4 regions of the Anoxybacillus sp. UARK-01 genome follow, and region 4 is predicted to be linked to each of the others. Evidence: riboswitches for the same ligand, from Rfam matches in the RefSeq annotation. Region 4 holds a riboswitch; each other region holds the start of a gene.
What was found. A riboswitch is a leader RNA that binds a small molecule or an ion and turns the genes downstream of it on or off. The one in region 4 is predicted to bind cobalamin.

Region 1: another riboswitch for cobalamin. It lies ahead of B6A27_RS13785 (ABC transporter substrate-binding protein); the one in region 4 lies ahead of B6A27_RS04750 (ribonucleoside-diphosphate reductase subunit alpha).
Region 2: another riboswitch for cobalamin. It lies ahead of B6A27_RS09195 ((2Fe-2S) ferredoxin domain-containing protein); the one in region 4 lies ahead of B6A27_RS04750 (ribonucleoside-diphosphate reductase subunit alpha).
Region 3: another riboswitch for cobalamin. It lies ahead of B6A27_RS03280 (hypothetical protein); the one in region 4 lies ahead of B6A27_RS04750 (ribonucleoside-diphosphate reductase subunit alpha).

The regions. Positions count from the first base shown of each region.
Region 1 covers NZ_NASY01000047.1:323,753-325,956, reverse strand. Annotated here, with positions in the region: gene B6A27_RS13785 (ABC transporter substrate-binding protein) at 1-951, opposite strand, end outside; gene B6A27_RS13790 (FecCD family ABC transporter permease) at 1-20, opposite strand, end outside; cobalamin riboswitch at 1,089-1,302, opposite strand; gene B6A27_RS13780 (PH domain-containing protein) at 1,517-2,131, opposite strand.
Region 2 covers NZ_NASY01000041.1:92,882-95,085, forward strand. Annotated here, with positions in the region: gene rraA (ribonuclease E activity regulator RraA) at 287-766, shown strand; cobalamin riboswitch at 831-1,021, shown strand; gene B6A27_RS09195 ((2Fe-2S) ferredoxin domain-containing protein) at 1,152-1,541, shown strand; gene B6A27_RS09200 (energy-coupling factor ABC transporter permease) at 1,538-2,204, shown strand, end outside.
Region 3 covers NZ_NASY01000026.1:45,633-47,836, reverse strand. Annotated here, with positions in the region: gene mmgD (citrate synthase) at 1-909, opposite strand, end outside; gene B6A27_RS03280 (hypothetical protein) at 906-1,148, opposite strand; cobalamin riboswitch at 1,335-1,539, opposite strand; cobalamin riboswitch at 2,001-2,181, shown strand.
Region 4 covers NZ_NASY01000031.1:53,112-55,315, reverse strand. Annotated here, with positions in the region: gene B6A27_RS04755 (hypothetical protein) at 62-523, shown strand; cobalamin riboswitch at 669-865, shown strand; gene B6A27_RS04750 (ribonucleoside-diphosphate reductase subunit alpha) at 991-2,204, shown strand, end outside.

The DNA of each region.
Region 1 (2,204 bases), on a different contig from region 4:
CGGATAAATGACTTTGGCAAGTTCCTCTACCCCTTCAACAAGGCGTGGGCCTGATCTTGTGACTAAATCAGAATTCACCTCATATACGCGTTGATTTTTAACCGCCGAAACGTCCTTCCACGCCGGTCGTGCCATCACTTGCTTTACAGCATCTTTCACATAGTCTCCATACGTGACAACAATTACATCCGGATTGAGCGCTACCGCTTTTTCTTCCGTAAACATCGGCCATCCTTCTTGATCGCCAGCCACATTTTCTGCTGAAATCGCTTGCAGCATGTCATTGATAAATGTTCCCTTTCCTGCTGTATAAATTTGTGGCGCCGGCTGCACTTCCACCCATACTTTTACCGGATTTTTCACGTTTTTTGCTTTTTCCTTGATGGCTTCAAGCTTTGATTTCATCTGGTTAACAATTTGATCGGCTTTTTTCGTTGTCCCTGTTGCTTGTCCAATTAATTGGATCGAATGGTAAACATCATCAAATGTTTTGGCATCGTTCACAACAAGCACTGTAATTCCCGCATCCTTCAGCTGCTGCAGGCCGTCCCGCGAATTATGGGCACTCGATGCGTGGGCAAGCACTAAATCAGGCTTGAGTGAAATAATTTTCTCCACGTTAAACTCCATGCCGCCAATTTTTTCTTTATTTTTTACATCTTCCGGATAGTTATCAAAATCACTGACTCCAACCATTTTCTCTCCTAAACCAAGTTCATAGGCAATTTCCGTATTGCTCGGAATTAACGAAACGATTTTTTTCGGTTCGGACTGAATCGTGACCTCTTCCCCTAATCCGTCCTTAACGGTTACCGGGAAAGCAGCTGTTGCTTCTTGCTTCGCATTGGATGAATGAGTGGATTTGTCTGTTTCTTGATTACCGCACGCGGCAAGAAGGCCGAACGTCAGCATCAACACAAGCAGCCACGTATAATACCTCAGTTGCTTCATCATGGTTTCTCCTCCTGCACATATAAATTAAAAAATGCCCATCCCGGACGGAATGAGCAAGAAACGACAAACCATAGAGTTGTGGCAGCATAATAGCCACCTTTTGCCGTTTCGCCATCTCACCCCCCGAAGATTGGAAACATCGAGCAGTCAGGGCAGGTCTACTGACTTATGCTTCATCCTACTTTGAACCTTCCCATGCGGTCAACAGCTTGCCCATCAATACCGCACAGTGGTTATTTCATTTCGTCAGCATTTACAGTTGCGGGGACAGTTCTGGATTCGCACCAGATTCCCTATTAAGCCTATTAGCGATTCGCTCACTTCGGCACCCTTCTGCATCGATATGCAATTGTAAAAAATAATCGAACAATTGACAGTTACAATATTAAAGGACGAAAGGCTGTTTGGCAACAAAAAAATGACGGAATTCGCCATTTTTCCCGTCTCTATTTATATGGATCTCATTTTTTAACGCATTGGCGTGATGAAAGCACATCCACCGGCTTACCGCAAAAACGACTCGAACAGCAGTTTAGCGCCATTCGAGTCGTTTGGATCGCTATTAATTGTTAATATAGCGTTCAAATACATCCCCAAAATCTTTCACTGTATACTGCTTCTTAGTCTCAACAAGCCAGTTGAACGCGATTTGATTTAGCTCTTTAAACTGTTCAGCAATGCTGTTTGGAGTGCTGGCGACACGCCCTAGCACGGAGGAGGCAACATCGAGACTTTTTCGCGCAAAGTCGAGCGTCGTTTCATTTTCATGGCAAATTTCTGAAATTTTTAAAAGTGCTTTATATAAATCTTTCACTTCTTCCAGATGCTTTTTATGCACATCAATCGAATAGTGCTCCGATCCGATAGTAAATTTAATCTCTACATCTAAATCGACCGTGCCTGCCGTCTCAAGCGATACGCCAGCAATTGGATGCTTATAGTAATCATAACGGCGCAGCGTTCGCTTTTTACTTGTCGCGCTCGTCCCATCTAAATGAATAAGCGCTCGGTTAGTAAAGCAATATTCATCTGATTTGGACTTAATCAAAAAATAAATCTTTTCTCCATCTTCATGCATCACATAATCGTCTGCGTCCACTTTATCATAATTTTCGGGTTTAATGACAGAGCCGATATCACTTAATCCGAGAACATCAGCAGCAACTTTGCCAAACATCCAGCATCTCCTCCCTTTTCTTTTCTTACAATCCCATTATACCATCCATTTGCTTTCCAGATCCGATAAACAG
Region 2 (2,204 bases), on a different contig from region 4:
CTGATGATCCAATAAAAATCATTGGCATTACTTGATTCCCAGCTTTTCTACCGTAGTCGGCAAGCAAATGACTTGCCGACTGGGCATGCATATGGCAGAAAAGCTTGTGTCTAGCTCAATCATTCCATATTTTTAGTAAAATGATCATCCACACTTGCGGGAAACCATATTAGTTCTTCTTATTTCACCGTTCCTCTGTTTTTTTTTTTGACGGATTTTGCAGGATTTTTTTTCAAAATGTCAAAAGGATTTAATAGACAAAGAAAAATGGGGGAAGGGAAATTAAATGAAGACAGCAGATTTATGTGATCAATTTTTGTCGGAGCTGCAAGTGTGCCAATTACCGTTGCATTCTTATGGCGGAAAAACAGAGTTTTCCGGACCGATTGCCACTGTTGAGGTATTCGAGGACAATGTGCTCGTTCGCGAAGCGCTAGAAACCATTCCGGCAGGCACGGTGTTAGTTGTTGATGGAAAAGGTTCGCGAAATTGTGCATTGCTCGGAGATCGTCTGGCACAAATCGCTTGTGAACGAGGACTTGCAGGCGTGATTGTCCATGGTTGCATTCGCGATTCAGCTGAAATTGCGCAAATGCCGCTTGGCGTAATCGCTCTTGGGACATGCCCTGTCAAAAGCAAAAAAGAAGGGAAAGGGGCGCGTGATCACGTTCTTGAATTCGGGGGCGTACATTGGGAGCCGGGCGCGCATGTGTATGTTGATAGCGATGGAGTTGTTGTCGCTAAAACAAAACTGTTCGAAAAATAAAAATGGTTGACTTTTTTCGAAAATTCATCATATCATTGTGGAGGAACAACTGAATCATTGAATCGTTTGCTAAAGCAAGTAAGGTGCCTTTCTCTATTGGGACAGGCTTAAAAGGGAAGTACGGTGAAAAGCCGTCACGGTACCCGCCACTGTGATGAGGAGCTTCATTGCATCATGTCACTGAAGGAAACTTCGGGAAGGCGCAATGAAGCGATGATTCTAAGTCAGGAGACCTGCCTTATTTGCTCGGCCGGATACCTACGGGATTATAGGTAGACGTGCGGGGGAATGGTATACATATGCATTTGTGATTGGCCGTATGCATTTTTCTGCACCTCTATCGATAGAGGTGCTTTTTTATTTCATCAAAAAGGAGAGGATCGGTGTGACAACGTGGAATTTAACTGGAGTAAAGCATCACGTATTGATCTGTAACGGCGGCAGCTGCATGCGAAAAGGCGGAGAGGAGGTGACAATCGCCATTCGTGATGAAATTGCGCGGCTGGAATTGGACAGCACTGTACACACAACGAGAACGCGCTGCAATGGCCGCTGTAATGATGCGTGCGTAGTAATCGTGTATCCGCAAGGAGTTTGGTACAAGGGGGTGACGCCGGATAAAGGAAGAGAGCTTGTCCAAACACATTTAAAAGATGGTGATCCTTTAAAAGATATCGTCACCTATCAGTATGGAGAAGATGGATTATCGATGTGCCATCCAACAGCTGCGGTTGGCATTACTAAAAAAGCTAGCATCAAGGAGGAGAGGGTATGAAGCAATGGAAGTTTCTGCTGCTGCTATGTGGCCTTGTTGTTTATTTTACTGTCAATAGCGGTACACCAGCCTATGCTATGCATATTATGGAAGGATTTTTGCCGGTGAAATGGGCGCTATTTTGGTGGATTGTTTTTCTGCCGTTTTTCATCGCCGGAGTGCGAGCGCTGATGAAGATCACAAAGCGCCATCCTGAATTAAAATTGTTGATTGCGCTTTCAGGAGCTTTTACCTTTGTACTTTCGGCATTAAAAATCCCATCGGTGACAGGCAGCAGCTCCCATCCGACTGGAGTCGGGCTCGGGGCCGTCTTATTTGGTCCGCTAACGATGACGGTGATGGGGAGCATCGTTCTTTTATTCCAAGCGTTACTACTGGCGCATGGGGGATTGACGACATTAGGAGCGAACGCGATGTCAATGGCGGTATGCGGTCCGCTAGTAGCATACGGGGTGTATCGTTTAGGAAAAAGGTATAACATTTCGCAGCGATTTGTCATTTTTTTAGCCGCTTTTCTTTCTGACTTGGCCACATATGTAGTTACATCATGGCAATTGGCGCTTGCTTTTCCCGACACAACAGGAGGAGTAGCAGCTTCATTTCTTAAATTTGCCGGAATTTTTGCGATTACGCAAATACCGCTCGCGATCACCGAAGGGCTGC
Region 3 (2,204 bases), on a different contig from region 4:
CGCCTCGCACATTTCGAGCAGAGTCGTGTCGCCGCAGACTTCGCTAAGCTCTTGAAGCGCCTTTTTCATAAGCAAGGCTCGTGGATCCATCTTTTTCATGTATACGCGATGACCAAATCCCATAATTCGTTCCTTATTGGCTAGCTTTTGATAGAGCAGCTGTTTGTATTTTTCTGGCGATTCCGCTTCTTTGAGCATATACATAACGGCCTCGTTGGCTCCTCCATGAAGATGCCCCTTTAACGATGACACAGCCCCTGTCAATGCTCCGTACAAATCGGCGTGGGTGGAGGAAATGACCCGCGCTGTAAATGTCGAGTTTGGCAGCTCATGTTCAATATAAGCGATGAGCGAACGGTCAAATATTTTCACTTCCAGCTCGCTTGGTTGCTTCCCTGTCAGCATATATAGAAAATTGGCGCTGTAAGAGAGTTCTTGGTGCGATGGAACGACTGGATGGTTATGCAACAGGCGATGGCTGCTTGCAATAATGGCAGGTATTTGAGCCAAAAGCTTAATCGCTTTTTCTTTATTAGCCGCTTCTGTTCGTTCATCGAGATGTGGGTCAAAGCTGGCTAAAACGGAAATACCGGTTCGCAGTGCATCCATCGGATGGGCAGTTTGCGGCAGCTGCTTCAAAATTTTCACCAGTTCTTGCGGCAGTGTTCTTTGTGTGTGAAGCTGCATTTCAAAGCGCTCTTTTTCTGGCGGTGACGGTAGTTTTCCTTCAATAAGCAGATGTGCTGCCTCGGTATATGTTTTGGTTTCTGCCAGCTTGATCAGATCATATCCCCGGATGACGATTTCTTCATTCTCCACATCAAGAAATGAAATTTTCGTTTCAGCCGCTATGATTTCTTCTAACCCCGGACGAAATTCCAAAAAGATCCCTCCTTCATTTAAAATCATTTGCTTTCGTCGGCCGACTCCTTGCTGAAAACAAGTTCTTGTCGTATTTCTTGATATGCTTGCTGCAAATTAGCACGGCATGATGGCTGTTCTGACAAAGGGAGGCGGACGGCAATTTCCGATTGATAATGATCGTACAGATCCATTAAAGAAACGGGTGGATGTTTTGTAAAATTGTTCATGACCGTTTGCTTAAACGCTTCCAAAAAATATTGCTTTGTTCCGAATGTGTTGTGCATGATGTCTGTCCTTTCGTTCTCAAGTTCCGATACGATTCGAATGATGGACATGCGCTTGAAGCAAATAAAAAAAGCATCTTCGCAAATGAAGATGCTGAAAAAGCGCATACGATCCCCTATGAAAAACATATACAAAAAAACATATGTTTTTCCGCTTCCTCAACACCCCCTATCCTCGTAGGTTTTTGGTGTGGACCGAATCAGGCAGGTCTCCTGGCTTATGTTCATCGCTTCCTAGCCCCTTCCCGTTGATATGTCAAGCATTCAACAGTGGTTTTGGCAGGTTGCTCCCATTTACAGTTGCGGGACAGCGTCGGATTTGCACCGAACTTCCCTTTTAAACCGGTCAAGCGCTCTTTTGCTTACCGGTACCTGATCCTAACCAAAGTTATTCAATTTTCAAGTTCACTATATCATATTTTTTCTGAGACGAAAACAAAAAAATTCTTAACTTTCTAACAGGTGGCCTGGGCTGCTTCCGACAGTGTTCGATCATGAAAGTTATCTAGATATAACTTAAGGATAAAAAATGAGAAGGTGATGCTCCGATTTCAACGGTTGAGCATTCGAACAACACGGTCTACAGCTTATTGGCTGATACTTGTTACGCTTTGAAACTGGAATGCTCTTTTTGAATGATTAATCTTAATAAAAGCGATCGACTTCTGTCGAAATTAGATTTGCGCCATGAATCAGAAGACTTAATCTCCTTGACAATTTTTTCGAAGAATGATAGGGTTATTGTAAAATTTTTCTGATACTTCATGACAGGCTTAGAATGGAGGTTTGAAGCGTTTTTTTCTTGGCGAACAAGAAAATAAATGTGGGAACAGGTTCCAAAGGTGAGTCAAGACTAAATGGCCCAGTCCAAGGCTCCCTGCGGATGAAAAGGGAAGACCGGTGAGATTCCGGCACGGTCCCGCCACTGTAATAGAGGAGCTTTCCGCTTTACTGCCACTGATCAAAGATTGGGAAGGCGAGCGGAAAGCAATGATCCTTAAGTCAGGAGACCTGCCTGTTCTGACAACACTGCTTTTACCTACGGAGGATAGGGAG
Region 4 (2,204 bases):
GCGATATAGGATATAGTCGATGATCAACAAACAAAATCCATTAGTAAAGGGTTAAGAAAACGTGAAAGCAATTGAACGGTTGTTATGGAGTATTGCTTTACCAGGATTCGGACAGCTTTTGAATCAAAAGTATCTCAAAGGAACCATCTTTATTTTATTAGAATTTATTGTAAACTCTCAATCCCGATTTAATGAAGCCATTCGCCTGAGCTTTTTGGGAAAAACAATCGAAGCAACCCAAGTCATTGATTTTCAATGGCTTATGTTTTATCCGTGTTTGTATTTTTTTGCAATGTGGGATGCTTATAAAGATGCTGACGGTGGTCGCTCTCCTTACGCTTTTCTTCCATTCGTTTTTTCAGCTTATTTTGTCACAGTTGGACTGATGTACTCTTCCCGCGTTACCATCTTCGGCATTTTTTTTGGACCAATTTGGCTGCCAATGCTCTCAGTTATTCCTGGTGTGCTCACCGGTTTACTGATTCGCTCGCTGCTTATTAAATTTCTCCCACTTCAAAAATAAACGCGCCGATCGAGCGCGTTTTTTATTTTTCCACTTCAGAAATATTATAGTTGAATTTTCCATTGATTTATTATATGATGATACCAGTGCAACTAACAAACACAATATATTGTATCGAAGAATAAAAACAAAAACTATATATAGTAGAACAAACCACAAGTAAAGGTGTCCCTTAGGACTTAATAGGGAATCTGGTGTAAATCCAGAACTGCCCCCGCAACTGTATGTGCGGACGAAATGGAAGCTCCACTGTATACGAAAGCTTATACGGCGCGTATACGGGAAGGATCCAAAGTAGGAAGAAGCACAAGTCAGGAGACCTGCCTTGCTTGTTTCGTTTCACATTCTTCGGGGAGGGAGAAGATGAAGCGATGGTTTAAGAAGGGAAGTTTTATTCCTTTTTATACTATCGTTTCATCCACTCAATCCGGAGTGGATTTTTTTATTGGAAAGAGGAGGAGCCGATAATGACGTTTACTTTTCAAACCGTTTCTCAAGAAGAATTGATTGCCTGGATTCATGATCTTACAAATGAATTTCCTCATCTAGACACATCCGAATATATCAAGCGTGTGCTTCGCATGATTCAAAACAAAGACACTGCGTCCTTCGAACAAATGGCAAATGATTGCATTCTTGAGGGACTTTCATATATTAGCGAAGCAGAACCAGACTGGACCTTTGTTTGCGCCCGCATTTATTTACAGAAGCTTTATCACGAAGCAGCTCAAAATCGCGGTTATCATCCAAAAGAACGCTACGGTGATTTTTACGAGCTGGTCGCTTCTCTCGTTTCCAAGGGAGTTTACAACCATTCTTTGCTTGATGATTATGAAAAAGAAGAAATTAAAGAGATTGGAGCGATCATCAATCCAGAAAAAGACAAGCTATTTACCTATATCGGTCTCCGCACGCTTGCAGATCGCTATCTTGCCCGTGATTATGAAAGAAATTTATATGAACTGCCGCAAGAGCGCTTTCTCATCATCGCGATGACATTGATGGCCAAAGAGCCAAAAACGCAGCGACTTGCCTTTATCCGAGAAGCATACTGGGCATTAAGCAATTTATATATGACGGTTGCCACTCCGACTTTAGCCAATGCAGGAAAAAACTATGGTCAGCTATCAAGCTGCTTTATCGATACGATTGATGACAGCCTGCAAGGTATTTACGACAGCAATACCGATATTGCTAACCTTTCCAAGGCAGGGGGCGGCATTGGCGTCTATCTCGGAAAGATTCGCAGCCGCGGCAGCGATATTAAAGGATTTAAAGGGATTTCATCCGGCGTGATTCCATGGATGAAGCAATTGAATAACACCGCTGTCAGCGTCGATCAGCTTGGCCAAAGAAAAGGAGCCATCTCTGTCTACTTAGACGTGTGGCATAAAGATATTTTTGCTTTTTTAGATGCCAAATTAAACAATGGCGATGAACGGATGAGGACACACGATTTATTCACAGGCGTTTGCATCCCTGATTTATTTATGGAGCAAGTAGAAAAACGCGGAGATTGGTATTTATTTGATCCACACGAAATACGACAAATCATGGGATTCAGTCTAGAAGACTTTTATGATGAAGAAAAAGGGGACGGCAGTTTTCGTCAAAAATATTGGGAATGCGTTCAAGAAAAGCGCCTTTCAAAAGAGAGAGTTCCAGCTATTGAAATTATGAA